DNA from 3 places in the Priestia sp. FW507-14D1A genome. Region 3 is predicted to be linked to each of the others. Evidence: predicted binding sites of a transcription regulator. Region 3 holds the regulator's gene; each other region holds the start of a gene.
The links. Region 3 encodes Rex, which represses fermentation and respiration genes when NADH is low (regulators of the CRP and FNR family bind a similar motif). Its sites were predicted from a motif close to TTGTGAAATATTTCACAA; they were not measured.
Positions count from the first base shown of each region.

Region 1: the regulator Rex is predicted to act here: its motif matches at 1,886-1,903, upstream of AC3WJG_RS11420 (YvcA-related protein).
Region 2: the regulator Rex is predicted to act here: its motif matches at 2,362-2,379, upstream of AC3WJG_RS15985 (cytochrome ubiquinol oxidase subunit I).

Region 1 is NZ_JBYSWQ010000002.1:596,370-601,468, forward strand. Features, by position in the region: gene AC3WJG_RS11410 (YvcA-related protein) at 1-377, opposite strand, end outside; gene AC3WJG_RS11415 (YvcA-related protein) at 374-1,072, opposite strand; gene AC3WJG_RS11420 (YvcA-related protein) at 1,178-1,840, opposite strand; gene AC3WJG_RS11425 (hypothetical protein) at 1,947-2,309, opposite strand; gene AC3WJG_RS11430 (DUF6792 domain-containing protein) at 2,310-3,923, opposite strand; gene AC3WJG_RS11435 (YvcA-related protein) at 3,916-4,599, opposite strand; gene AC3WJG_RS11440 (PepSY domain-containing protein) at 4,858-5,099, opposite strand, start outside.
Region 2 is NZ_JBYSWQ010000004.1:59,733-64,831, reverse strand. Features, by position in the region: gene cydB (cytochrome d ubiquinol oxidase subunit II) at 1-889, opposite strand, end outside; gene AC3WJG_RS15985 (cytochrome ubiquinol oxidase subunit I) at 876-2,282, opposite strand; gene AC3WJG_RS15980 (threonine/serine exporter family protein) at 2,585-3,040, opposite strand; gene AC3WJG_RS15975 (threonine/serine exporter family protein) at 3,055-3,816, opposite strand; gene AC3WJG_RS15970 (LacI family DNA-binding transcriptional regulator) at 3,961-4,971, opposite strand; gene AC3WJG_RS15965 (alpha/beta hydrolase) at 5,067-5,099, opposite strand, start outside.
Region 3 is NZ_JBYSWQ010000020.1:10,921-16,019, reverse strand. Features, by position in the region: gene tsaD (tRNA (adenosine(37)-N6)-threonylcarbamoyltransferase complex transferase subunit TsaD) at 1-86, shown strand, start outside; gene AC3WJG_RS26330 (ABC-F family ATP-binding cassette domain-containing protein) at 342-2,276, opposite strand; gene AC3WJG_RS26325 (redox-sensing transcriptional repressor Rex) at 2,735-3,373, shown strand; gene tatA (twin-arginine translocase TatA/TatE family subunit) at 3,427-3,612, shown strand; gene tatC (twin-arginine translocase subunit TatC) at 3,628-4,383, shown strand; gene AC3WJG_RS26310 (YdiK family protein) at 4,409-4,636, opposite strand; gene AC3WJG_RS26305 (CPBP family intramembrane glutamic endopeptidase) at 4,633-5,099, opposite strand, start outside.

The DNA.
Region 1 (5,099 bases), on a different contig from region 3:
AAGCCCTCTACATATATCTTTTCTTTATTAGTTTTTTTCTCAGACAGCTCAATATCAATATATCCTTTATATCCATCGTGGCTATTGTTAGCAGCTTTCAAGAATTCATAATATGTATAGTCTTTAACATAATCCGAAGCATCCTTATGTATGATTTGATACTCCTCTGGAAACCACATCGTATACTGTCCTGTCTTTGACTCAAACTCATAAAACCCGTCGTCCACTTTTTTATCTTTGTTCAAGAACTTACGCGTGAAGTGATTATTAAAAGCCGGAACATTTGGATAGCGTCTTTCATTTATTATCCATACCCCGCCTATTAAAATAGTTACTCCTATAATGAGTGCAATGATAGTCTTAGTATGCTTTTTCATCTTCTGGCATCTCCGTTATTTTCTGCTCTAAAATGGATACTCTTTAACATATTTAAAACCCATGTATTCTTTTCCAAGTTACTATCTTCTATAAAATCTCCAACCTGATCCATTGATAATTGAATGACCTTTGTCGATTCCTTATCAGCCACATAAGCTACGTATGTATTTGGGACATGTTCTTTACTGTCATTTATCACATGCTTCTCGGGCCCTTTAAAATAAATGTAAGCAGATTGATAGTAAATTCTAGTATTAGAAGTTTCTATTACCTTTGGTTCACTTACATTAAAACGATTCTTCATAAGACTTTCTACGCTAAAAGATTCATCTCCTGGATCTCTTCCTTCTGAAAATTTTAAACTGATAGAATTAATTTGATGTTCCTTTTTATGCTCTTTGGTATAAGCTGCTACCCATCTTTCGTACATTTTTCCACTTACGACATAATCTTCATCATTTTCATGTATTAATCGATACTCCTCTGGAAACCACATCGCATACTGTCCAGTCTTCGACTTAAACTCATAAAACCCATCGTCTACTTTTTTATCTTTATTCAAAAACTCACGAGTGAAATGATCTTTAAAAGCTGGAACATTTGGGTAGCGGCTTTCATTTATGATCCATATTCCGCCTATTAAAATAGTTGCCCCTGTAATTACTACGATAATAGTCTTTGTATGCTGTTTCATAGCTGCACACCCTTCTTCATTATTTGAAACAAACTTCTTTTCCTATTATTAAATAGTTTTTACCGAATACTATTACCCGAAATTGCTTCGTGATGTATAGCTAACTTAACCGTAAAATTGAACACTTCTTAAGATTTTCATTAACCATTTTCTCTGTTTCTCTTCCTCAAATTGTTTATTTTTAAATCCGCTCGTTTCAAAAGAAAATTCAATTACTTTGTTAGAAGCTTTATCTATAATATATGCATAAAAGCTATTGGGTTCTTGCTTAATATCTTCTACTACTTGATTCTTTTCATTTATCTCAAAATGAGCACTTGAAAAATAAATTTCAGTTTTACCTGTTTTAATAAGCTTTGGCTGTTCAGAAATTAAATGATCTTTAAAAAAGCTTTCAAGATAATCTTGGTAATTTCCCTTGTGATCTTTAGCCATCCTGACATATATAGCTCCTCTATACTCTTTGGTTTCACTTGTTGAGGGAACAGCTTCCCATTGTTCAAAATCTTTATTATCTTTAGCGTAATCACCATTTTCACTCAGTAATGTATACTCCTCCGGAAACCACATCGTATACTGCCCTGTCTTGGACTCAAACTCATAAAAACCATCATCTACTTTTTTATCTTTGTTTAAGAATTCACGCGTAAAGTGATCATCAAAAGCAGGGACGTTTGGGTAGCGGCTTTCGTTTATCAGCCATATTCCTCCTATTAAAATAGCAACTCCTATAATGATTGCGGAAAGGGTCTTCGTACGTTTTTTCATTGTCCTACACTCCCTTTATTACTCTTTTGAAATAAATAGGACTTAATGTAAATTGTTCAACATATAAAAATCCCTCAGACCACTGTCTGAGGAATAGCAGTATCCCTTATGTTAATTCACTTTCATCCATTGATTCTTTATATCGAATTTCGTACTCTCTCTTATTCATATCTTTAACAGAATGCATAAAACTCATAATATGCTGAAATGCTCCAGTATCATACTGCTGAGCTCGTAGCGTATATCCCCGCTCAGCTGCTTCTAATTTACTTTTAACCGCATCCGCAAACTCACCCGTTTGGTTTTCTAAATAGCTTTTAGCATGCCAAAGCTTTTCATTCACTTCTTGATCCTTCTTGATTAACTCTTTAATCCTTTTTGCCTGCTCATCCTTGAAGTCATCACCATCAAATTGGAACGTGTATTTACCACTCGTTGTTCCTGTGTGTGTAAAATCGAAATCAAACAATTAAATCCCCCCTACTACTTCTTTCATGCTTTTAATATCTGAAGCTACCGATTCGTCTGCTTCCATCATCTTCTCGAAATTTTGAAAGAACGCTTCAAGAAACTTTTGATAGTATGTAACTTCCTCTTGAATAGAAGAAATAATCTCTTCAACAGGGGTAAATACACTATCGTCTAGCGGGTCAAACGTTTTATCAAACGTCACTTTTTCAGCCACACGCTTTTGTCCAAACCATGCGAGAGTAGCGCCGTCTTTATCTGCCTTTTCCATAAATGACTGGGGAGAAGCTTCTTCTCTGGATATTTTCATTTTTAACTTTTTCTTCTTAGCTTCGAAGACTTCGTTAATTTCACTATGTAAATACTGCTTTAGTGTATTTAAGTTTGCTTCTTTGTCTTTAATAGCATTAGCACAGTAATAAACAAACTTCTTCATTTGTTCATAATCTAGCAAGATTTCTTCCTGAGATCCTGAATCAAAAACCTGATAATATGTCTTCATAGCATTAGCTTCTGTGCATTTGACAACATAATTAATTCCGTGGAGTTTTGCTTGTTTACTTTGAGATATTCCTTTAATAAGCTGAAATGTTGCTCCAGGGCTAGTAAATGTATTTACCATTGCTGCTGCACCTACTCCTATACCTGCTTTAATCTCTCCAAAATGAAGAAAAGGATATCTTTTTACACTCTCAAGATATTGATCACGTGTTTCTGGCAGGTTAAGCAACGTTTCTTGTTTCACATGACCATTAACAAAGCCTAAGCCACCTAGTATCGTTTTTACTCCAAGATTATAGCGAAATTGGTCTATCATATACACTGGGTTCCATTTTGCTTCTGTCTGAAAAGGATATTTCCCAATGTTAATCATTTCTTCTGTATCTAAATCTCCAAGCATCGTCACTTTGTTACCTGCATACCAGCTGCCAGGAAACGATTGTGCATGCATTGGTTCACCTTTCACCCAAGTATGGCTGATAGCAGCTTTTTGTCTCTCATAGTAGATGTTGGCTAGTTCTGTTAGCCTTTTAGCAGATATTTTATTTTCTCTGCCTACTTGATGCTCCACGTACCTTGCAAAGGTCTGATCAAGCTCCACTAGTTGCTTTACATTAACAGGTGCATCATTTAGGCCCCTTACACCTGTAAAATTCTTCGTTATCAAGCTCAATGTTACTATAAGGTGGCCTCCCAAAGAATGCCCATCGCCATATCTTTTTACTTTCACATTGGAGCCTTTTAAATTTGCCTCTACTTTTTTATACATCTTTACTGCATCGTTAATCTGTGCATTATTTTTTCCAGCTCCAACACCTAAAGCATCATAAACAACATCTCCAAAGTCCTTAGACGGCTCAGTGCCTCTAAAAATATAATAGACTTCGTTAATATTTCTTTGTTTATCATAAAAATGAATAGCAGCTCCGTCAAATCCAGACTTTTTTCCAATCCCCATCTCTGAGCTACTGTAAATTTCAAAATTAGGAATTTCTCTCCCTGTATGTTTTTTGTATATCTCTTTAATTTCTTTTTCTTTATTAGATAAGTTTTTATATTCAAGTTGAGTTATTTTATTTCTTAAACTATCATCTAAAATGCATTTATCATTCATGCTTCTTTCCCTCTTTAAAATGAATACTATTCAGTACTTTTACAAACCAATCTTTTTTGTCAGATTCCCTACCAACTTGATTATTTAGGCTGTCATCGAACCATAATTCTATTACTTTACTAGACTTCTTATCTGCTACGTATGCTATATATGTATTAGGAGCATGTTTATTTTTATCATAGATAACATGTTCTTCTGTTCCCTTAAAATAAAGATATCCTGTATCAAAGTATATACGTGTATTAGCTGTTTCCCACTTTTGAGGATTATTTACTCCAAACTCATCTTTAAATAAACTCTCCACGTAAATAGATTCATCATCAGGATTGCTCTCTGATAACTTTACTTGTAAATAGTTCAACTGATTTTCTTCTTTATTCTTAACGGATGAAGCTTTCCATCTTTCATAAAAATCTCCATCCCTTACATACTGTTGCTCATTTTCATGCAACAACTGATACTCCTCCGGAAACCACATCGTATACTGTCCTGTCTTCGACTTAAACTCATAAAAACCATCGTCTACTTTTTTATCTTTGTTTAAGAATTCACGCGTAAAGTGATCATCAAAAGCAGGGACGTTTGGGTATCGGCTTTCGTTTATCATCCATATTCCTCCTATTAAAATAGCAGCTCCTGCAATGACTGCAATAATGGTCTTCGTACGTTTTTTCATTGTCGCACACCCTTTTAGTTATGTTATAACCTATGTTTTATACATGTTCGATACTATCATACTTATAATGGGAGAGTCATAAGCAGAACGAATCAAAGAACCATAATTAGGAAGTGGTTATTTTTTACTATCACTTACCCTTTCTTTTAGATAAGTAATCGTTTCTTTTTTATTATTTGTTACCTTTGCTAAAGGCTTCTCCAAATAAAGAAAACCCCACTTTCAAAAAAGTGAGGTTGATTACATAATATAGGCCATTTACTGAACGCTTCGCTCTTCTTGTGCCAGCACATCAATTTCAGCGTCAATTTTCACGCTGTGGGTTTTCCCATCAAGTCCAAGAATCACAATTTCGTACTGCTTGTTAGCAAGGACAATCGATTCGATAATACCTTTATGCTGTCTTAATGCATATGCTTTTGCACGGCTTTTAGTTAAAGGAATCGTTTTTTCTTTCAAAACATTGCCGGTTTCGGCGTTAATTTTTACTTTGTGCTCTT
Region 2 (5,099 bases), on a different contig from region 3:
CTGATGCTGCATTATGAATCGTTAAACTATAGCTTTCATTGATTGAACTAACCAAAACGGTTGGAAACAATCCTGCAAATATAGAGGAAATTGATAAAATTAAAATTAAGCCAGACATAGCAAATGCCCATCCATCTTTTTTACGTGTAAGGAAAAATCCTGCTAGTAAATACACGAAAATACCGATGAAAAATGTATATAGCATCAAGCGGCTATGATTACTGAATATATCTGTTTCAAAAAACGTCATGCCTGAAAAGATAAGAAGTAATAAGGCATTTACAGGCAAAAGCTTCATAGCGACCTTACGTGAACGATCTCTAATATCGTCCATCGTACGGATCGTGGCAAAGATAAGTCCGTGCCATAAGCAAAGCATTGTTAACGTAACGCCGCCTGTGATGGTATATAGATTAACAATATCCGAAAAGGCGGCATTCATTTGCATGTTGCGCTCAACAGGCAGTCCTTTCATTAGCGCTGAAAATAAGATACCAAAAATGAGCGGTGGAAAAAGACTTCCAAAGAAGATAACCCAATCCCATGCATTTTTCCACGCTTGTTTTTCAACTTTCCCTCGAAATTCAAATGCTACACCGCGGCCAATCAGCGAAAGCAAAAGAAGAACAAAAAGAATATATGACCCGCTTAATAGCGTTGCATACCAGTTTGGAAAAGCAGCAAACATAGCACCGATTGCTGAAATTAGCCAAACTTCATTTGCATCCCAAAAAGGACCGATTGTATTAATAAAAGCTCGTCGCTCTAAGTCGTTTCTTCCTAAAAAACGAGACACCATTCCAATACCAAAATCAAAGCCTTCTAAAAAGATAAAACCAACAAACAGAATGGATACTAGTAAATACCAGAATTCATTAAGAGAAAACATTGTATCCCTCCTTTGTAAACGGATCAGTTGATACTACTTTTGTATGTGCTTCGTGATCGTGATCTGGACCTTTTTTAATTTCTTTAACGAACAAGAACACCATAATCACAGCTAAAATTAAATAAAAGAATGAAAACGAGATAATAGAAAACAGCAATTCACCTGCTGTTACACCAGGAGACACGGCATCTTCCGTTTTCATATAGCCAAATACAACCCAAGGCTGGCGGCCAATCTCTGTCATAATCCAACCTGCTGAGCTTCCAAGGAACGGAAAGGCAATGGCAATCGTCATAATACGTAAAAATAGTTTGCTCTCCTGAAGTTTTTTACGAGAAAGCAAGTACGTGCCCCAAATGCCTAATGCACATAATACGCCACCTAGACCAGCCATAATGCGGAAACTCCAAAATGTTGTCCGAACGGGTGGAATATAATTTCCTGCTCCATATTTAGCCGTATACTGCTCCTGCAGCTCGTTCATCCCAGGAACGGAACCTGAAAATTTCCCGTATGATAAGAAGCTTAATAAATAAGGTATTTTGATTTCTCCCGTATTTTTCTTTTCATCGGGGTGAATATTTGCTGTTACCGTCCAAGCGCCTGGACTTCCGCTGTTTTCCCATAATCCTTCACTTGCGGCCATTTTCATGGGCTGTGTTTTAACTAAGTATCCAGCCTGTTCATGACCAGATAACGCAATTCCTACACCTGAAACTAACCCTACAATAATGGCAACTTGAAATGATTTTTTGGCAAAAGCCAAATGTTTTTTCTTCAAGAGCATAATGGCACTGACACCCGTGATAAAAAAGGCGCCTGTTGCAAACGAACCTAAAATGGTATGAGGGAATTCAACCCACAGCTGACCGTTTGTTAACAATTTAAAGAAGTCATTCATTTCTAAACGGCCATTATTTAGCTCCATTCCAACCGGATGCTGCATAAAAGAATTAGCCGTTAAAATAAAGAACGCCGAAAAAATAGTACCTAGACTAACAAGCCAAATACATAGACAGTGCAGCCATTTAGGCAAACGATCCCACCCGAAAATCCACAGTCCAAGGAAAGTGGACTCCATAAAAAACGCGAGCAGTGCTTCAATAGCAAGCGGCGCACCGAATACATCTCCTACAAACCTTGAGTACTCTGACCAGTTCATGCCAAACTGAAATTCTTGTAAAATACCTGTTACGACTCCGACAGCAAAGTTAATCAGGAATAAGTGCCCCCAAAACTTTGCCATCTTTTTATACTGTTCATCTTTTTTTACTACGTACATCGTTTCCATGATCGCTACTAAAAAGACAAGACCGATAGATAGCGGTACAAAGATAAAATGAAACAGCGTCGTTGATGCAAATTGAATACGCGATAGTATAACTGTATCCATCTTCTTTCTCCTTTCATATATAAGAACATTCATCATTTCCATAGATACTTTGCTCATTTCTGAGTATCTTTTACTTACATTGTGAAACATTGAGCATAATAATTCGAGAGATATGCTCAGTGTTTCACATACATATGTAATATCTCTCTTTCTATTTACATAGTATAGTCTATTTTTTTAGCTGTGCACGTACATTTTTTGAACGTTTTTAGACTAAAACGTGACTTTCTTGTGACAAAAAAAGTGAAGGTTCTCTTTATTTTTTTCATAAAAAAAGCACGCTCTGATTTGAGCTTGCTTCTCTACGGTCGATATTTTGCTTTGGCATTTAATTTAGACTGACGAATGATTTGGTTGATGACTTCAGAAAACACAATACCAATGGCAATTGAACCTGAAATCATAAAGGCTTTCGCTGCAAGACTAATCGCTTCATTATAATTATTTTCTACAAAGTTACGCATGGCATCGTATGCTGTTCCTCCTGGAACTAGCGGAATAATACCTGCTACGGTGAAAATAATGATCGGCGTTCGGTAAATTTTTGCGTAAATTTGACTAATAATAGCAATAAAGAAGGCCGATGCAACTGTGCTTGGAATTTCATCTACGCCATAGAACGTTAGCAAATAGTAAATGAGCCAGCCAATCATTCCGACAAAGCCACTTTTTAATAATGATTCACGTGGAACATTAAAAATGATCCCAAACGCTGCTGAAGCAATAAAACTTGTAATTATCTGCTCTACGATATGCATATGATGCCTCCCTTCTATAGAAGCGTAAATACAATGGCAATACCTGCACCAATAGCGAATGCCGTCAGAAACGCTTCTGCTCCTTTTGATAATCCAGACAGTAAATGTCCCGCCATTAAATCTCGCACTGCATTGGTAATGGATAAGCCAGGAACGAGAGGCATAACGGATCCAATAATAATTTTATCAATTTGCGTGCCTAGTCCTGAAGCGACTAAGAGAGCTGATAAAAGTCCAATAACTAACGAAGCGGTAAACTCAGCAAAAAAGCGAATCGGAATAAGACGGTGGAAATACACCACGGTTAAAAATCCGAGACCTCCTGAAAACATAGCTGGAATAAAGTCCGTCCATAAACCTTGAAACATGATTAAAAAGCATCCGCTAGAAATGGATGCAGCTGCAAGTTGAACCCATAGTGGAAAAGCTACGTTCGTTGCTTCAATTTCTTGTAGCATTTCATACGCTTCCTCCAAGGAGATGTTTCCTTGACTGATTGTTCTTGAGACGCTATTTACCATGGTTACTTTTTTTAAATCCGTCGTTCGTTCGGAAATACGAATTAACTTCGTTTTCGTCGGTTCTTTCGTTTCAAGTGAAAACATAATCCCTGTTGGCGTCACATAGCTGTGGGATTTTTTTATACCGTAAGACGCTGCAATCCGCATCATTGTGTCTTCTACTCGATACGTTTCTGCTCCACTTTCTAACATAATTTTACCTGCTAGTAAGCTAACGTCCATAATTTCATATTTATCTAATTTTTGTTGTGTCATCAAATCGCTCCAAACATATTAAAGCTTGGTTTTTTCCCCTACAGCATACAGTGTATAAGAAAGAGGGAAGTGGACGCAATGGTTAATGCAAAAAAGTGTGGACTTTTTGTCTCACACTTTCAGGAATAGTATATACATTCCTTATCAATTCATACGTTTTGTGGTCTCACGCTCTACTAATACAGGTGCCATTTTATACTGTATCTGATCTATTTCTTGCTGATCATGAATTTGCTGAAGTAAGAGGTTTACTGCTTTTTCAGCCATTTTTTCCATCGGTTGACGGATAGTTGTTAGTGGAGGATGCGCTTCACTAGCTTCTGTAATATCATCAAACCCTATAACAGACAAATCTGCTGGAACGTGAAGCCCGTTTTGCCACGCACAGTGTATCACTTTCAGAGCGATGTAATCCGTAGCACAAATAAGCGCAGTTGGAGGCTCTGGATGATGAGCTAGCTCATTTATAAACTGATATAGTTCATCTGAGTTATTCATATCTTCTTTCACAAACTTTGCGTTTGCTGACGGTACATACTGATAAAAAAGAGACAGACGGTGCTCGACTCCGCTTACAGCTTTTCCAACGAACCCTATATTCTTATGACCAAGGTCCGTTAAGTGAGCAACAGCTAACTGCATTCCCACCGCATCATCTACATGTACAATCGGCCAAAGTGCAGAAGAGGCGTCTCCTGTAAGAGAAACGTAAGGCGTTTGATATTGTTTTAATACATCTACAAACGGATGCTGAGCAGCTACATAGTCTAATAAAATGACCCCATCAAACCAATGGTTCATCATAACATTTAATTGACGCTCAGCCGTTGTTTCTTCGTAATCCGTGTGTCCAATAAGGACGTCCATCCCTCGACTTTGGACTTGTTGCTGTACCTTTTTTAATAGTTCAATTAGAAACGGATCTTTTAAATCTCTAATCAATATCCCGATAATCCCTGTTTTTTGGGCCCGAAGAGCTGCCGCAAATGGATTCGTCTGATACCCTAAATGAGCTGCTGCTTTTAGTACTTTTTGTTTAGTTGTTTCACTAATTTTAATTTTACCCTCTTTATTATTGAAGATTCTTGATACCGTAGCTAATGAAACACCCGCTTCTTTTGCTACTTCTGTAATCGTGACTTTTTTTCTCCCCATTCGTACCGACTCCCATTTCCTTTTAGTCTATCGACCAAGTAAACATTTTTCTTTATTATACTACTAGAAGCCGGCACCACTGAAAACTACCTTCCCTACTTTTCACTAAACAGCCACTTTAACACATC
Region 3 (5,099 bases):
GAGCAGCAGCAAGTGTACGATTTGCTCAAGGAAAACGCTCAGATATGTCATTAAACGCAAACCCCGGTTTAGACTTGGAAGAGTAAGAGACGAATGAGATTTAGTTCTCATTCGTCTTTTTTTGTGGATAAAAATAATTTATCAACAATATTCAATAAATTTAGAATTGACTGTGGATAATTATGTGGAAAAGTCCGTGTACTCAGTACACGGACCTGTTATCAACAAGTTTTAATTATGAAAATCAGACAGATATCCACTATTTATTCACAGAGTGGATAAAGCTTGTTCTAAAGCGCACGAACAAGTAAATAGGATGAATAAATACGAAAAAATATAGACTATTCTTCTAGAAGAAGCTGTAATTTTTCCCACTCTTCCATTAATGTGGATAACTGTGAAGCAATTTTTTCGTTTTCACCGTTTAATCTTGATACTTCTTCGTGGTTTTGATAAATTTCAGGGTCACAAAGAAGTTCTTCATTCTCCGCTTGTGCGGCTTCTAATTTGTTTACTTCAGTTTCAATTTCTTCAATGCGGCGCGTTCGCTGCCTCATCAATTTCTTTTGTTCTTTATCTTGTTTATAGGACTGTTTATCTACTTTTACCGTGCGTTCTTCGTTTGCTTTTATATTTTCTAATTCTTTGATTTCCTCTATTTCTGCTTTCTTTTCTACATAATAGTCATAATCTCCAAGAAATTCTTCTACCCCTTCAGGAGATAGCTCTGCTATTTTGTTTGCAATACGATTAATAAAATAACGGTCATGTGAAACAAATAATAGAGTCCCTGGGTAATCAATTAACGCATTCTCGAGTACTTGTTTACTATCTAAATCAAGATGGTTAGTAGGTTCATCTAAAATTAAGAAATTAGCTTTTTGAAGCATAAGCTTCGCAAGAGCCAAACGTGCTTTTTCACCACCGCTAAGCGTCGAAACGATTTTCAGTACATCATCACCTGAAAACAGAAAATTTCCAAGCGCTGTACGAATTTCTTTTTCAGGTTTGGATGGGTAGTCATCCCAAAGCTCATTTAAAACGGTTTTATTAGACGTTAAATTAGCTTGCTCTTGGTCGTAATAACCAACCATTACGTTTGAGCCAAAAGAAATGGTTCCAGTCTTGAAGCTTAGTTTATCCACAATACCTTTTAATAACGTAGATTTCCCAACTCCATTAGGGCCAACCAACGCAAGGCTTTCACCTTTTTTAATCCGAAGGTTTGCGTCTTGGACGACGTATTTGTTTTCATCATATCCGATAGACACGTTTTCGAGATTTAAGACTTCATTTCCGCTTTGACGCTCAATTTCAAACGAAAAACTAGCCGATTTTTCGCCGTCGTTAGGTCGATTTATTAACTCCATTCGATCGAGCTGCTTACGTCTGCTTTGCGCACGTTTTGTAGTCGATGCGCGGGCGATGTTTCGCTGAATAAAATCATTCAGTTTTGCGACTTCATCTTGCTGTTTTTCGTACTGACGCAACTCTTTTTCATATCGCTCTGCTTTTTGTACAAGGTATTTAGAGTAGTTGCCCGTGTACTTGACCGTTGTTTTTTGTGTGACTTCATACACTTGATTTACGACCTTATCAAGGAAGTAACGATCGTGTGAAACAATTAAAATAGCTCCTTCATACCCTTGCAGAAACTGTTCCAGCCATGCTAAAGTTTCAATATCTAAGTGGTTGGTAGGCTCATCCAGAATAAGCAAGTCTGGCTTTGTTAAAAGCAGTTTTGCAAGAGCCAAGCGCGTTTTTTGTCCACCGCTCAAGGAGGAAATAGGGGTGCTATAGTCAAAGTTTGAGAAACGGAAACCGTGAAGAATAGATCGTGTATCCGCTTCATATTGATAGCCGCCTGAATCTTTGAACGTTACTTGAAGCTGATCGTACTCTTTGGTTAGTTTTTCGTATTGAACTGAATCATTAAAAATGTCTGGATCGCCCATCTTCGTTTCAAGCGTACGTAATTCTTTTTCCATCTTCTTTAACGGAGCAAAGACCGTCATCATTTCTTCCCATATGGAGAGTGTTGACTCAAGAACTGTATCTTGTCCCATATAATCAATGGAAACACCTTTAGGTTTAATAATTTCTCCGCTGTCATAAGAAAGCTGCTCAGCAATAATTTTTAATAAAGTTGATTTACCAGCACCGTTTCGTCCCACTAGGGCAATGCGGTCTTTTGATTGTACTTCTAACTTTATATTCGATAAAATGGGTTCTGCCCCATAGTATTTTGTAATACCGTTCAATTGTAGAATAATCATTTTTTCACCTCTAGTAGTATATCCATAGTGTATTTTAACATATTTTCAACTACAAGTTCTTCCTACAAGCGTTTGTAATTTGTAGAGAGACAAGGACAAATGATGAAGCGAATGTTTTGATTCATGAAATAAAATGATTTTACCTGCACATTTTATACAGGATACTATGTTAAAATAAGAGATAAGTGCATCTCTGAACTTATATATGATGGATGTAGAAAACCCGTCATGACTAACAAACGGATCCTTTGAAGAGCTAATTACTTCGTTCTAGCTACCGACTTTAAGTAGTGCTGGATAGACAAAAGGGGTCGGGGTGTGAAGCGGAGTATATATAAAACAAGAGAAAAGAGAGAGAATTGGAAGCGCTACCTCAAGGCGGTTGAGGCTTTGTGAAAGGTAATGCAATATGACTTGAAAATGTTAGTAATGACATACATGAACTGAGGGGGTACAACGTGAACACTGAACAATTAAAAATACCACAAGCAACGGCTAAACGATTGCCGCTTTATTATCGTTTTTTAAAAAACTTGCATGCTTCTGGTAAACAGCGTGTTTCGTCAGCGGAGTTAAGTGAGGCAGTGAAAGTTGATTCTGCTACTATTCGCCGGGATTTTTCTTACTTTGGAGCATTAGGGAAAAAGGGATACGGCTACAATGTGAATTATTTACTTACATTTTTCCGTAAAACGTTAGACCAAGATGAAGTAACGAAAGTAGCACTGATTGGCGTAGGGAATCTGGGAACGGCCTTTTTAAATTATAATTTTATTAAAAATAATAACACCAAAATTGAGTGCGCTTTTGATGTGATAGAAGATAAAGTCGGTACAAAAGTAGGCGACGTGCCCGTCTATCATCTTGACCAATTGGAAGATTATATGAGTGATGACATCTCAGTAGCGATTTTAACCGTTCCAGCCACTGTTGCTCAGCAAATTACCGATCGTTTAGTGAGTTGCGGAATTAAAGGAATTTTAAACTTTACTCCTGCACGCTTAAACGTACCGGATGAGATTCGACTGCATCATATTGATCTTGCTGTAGAATTACAGTCGCTCGTCTACTTTTTGAAAAATTATCCTGTTGAATAAGGCGGACTATGTTACGATTTCCTTAAGTCTAAATTAATAAGGAGAGTGGGAATATGGGGATTGGAGCAGGCAGTTGGATTATTATTGCGATTGTAGCACTGCTTATTTTTGGACCGAAACGGTTACCGGAGCTAGGAAGATCAGTCGGGCAAACGCTTAGAGAGTTTAAGCATGCCGCTAGCGGTGCCTCAGAAGATCGTGAAAAAGATAAACAGCGTCAAGTAGATGACAAAGAGTAAAAGGGTGATCATAGTATGACCGAACAAGAAATGTCAATATATGATCATATAGGAGAGCTGCGAAAGCGCATTTTAATTGTTTTATTTTTCTTTGTGATTGCCACAATTGGCGGCTTTTTTATAGCGGATAAGGTTATTGTCTATTTACAGCATGCTGATGAGGCAAAAAATTTAACGATGAATGCATTTAGGCTAACAGATCCAGTTAAGATTTATATGCAGTTTGCTGTTATTATCGGCTGTGTACTTGCAGCTCCTGTTGCACTGTATCAACTTTGGGCATTTATTAGTCCTGGTTTATATGAAAAAGAGCGTAAGGTAACGCTTGGATATATTCCTGTTTCCATTTTTCTCTTTATCGGCGGTGTCTCTTTTTCTTATTTTGTGTTGTTTCCATTTGTCGTCGATTTTATGACGCGCGTTTCTGATGAGCTGAATGTAAACCAAGTGATTGGCATTAATGAATACTTTTCTTTTTTAATGCAGCTCACACTGCCTTTTGGGCTGTTGTTTCAGCTTCCTGTTGTCGTCATGTTTTTGACGCGATTAGGAATTATCACGCCTATGTTTTTATCTCAAATTCGAAAGTATGCCTATTTCGTACTGCTAGTTATTGCCGCACTTATTACACCACCAGAATTGCTCTCGCACATGATGGTGACAGTGCCGCTCTTAATTTTGTATGAAATCAGCATCATTATTTCCCGCATTTCGTATCGCAAAGTGTTAAAGGCAAGGGCAGAGCAAGAAAGAGAAGATGTTAGTATGTAAAAAAACCACTGAAACAGTGGTTTTTTTATTTAGATGAATCATCTTGATTTTTATATTGCTGCTGCAATTTTTTAATTTTGTAGTGCAAGATAAAGATGCGAACCGCAAACCTGAAATCGAATGCGGCTACGAGTGCAAATAAGATTGTGGGGAAATTCCAAATGGTTTCCTGAGCATTTTGAATTGCCAAGTAAGTAAATAAAATCCCCATAATAATATAAATAAACCCTCGTGTTAAAGGGATATTCTTCATAAAAACATGCCTCCAAAAATAAACTGCATTTGTTCTGCTTGTTTTTGCATTTCTATAATTTTATCTGCAAAAATAGTTTGAGATAAAATAACGATTGTATTCATCAAAACATGAGCAATAATAGGTACAACAATTAGTCTTGTTCTTGCATAAAGGAATGCAAATACAAATCCCATGGCTGTATACACAAGTAAATGTTTAAAATCCCAGTGTACCGCAGCGAAAATAAGGGAACTAATAAATGCAGAGATAAAGAAATTGTATCGTTTGTGAAGAGAGCCGAAAATAATCTTTCGGAAAATAATCTCTTCTAGTATTGGTCCAATAACAGACGTAACGACAATAAGGAACGGTGTTGCTTTAACAAGGTTAACAATATTTTGTGTGTTTTCAGATACTTGGGTAATGCCAAGAGCGTGTTCGATCATACCTGCTACAGCTTGACCAGCCATAGCGAGAAACA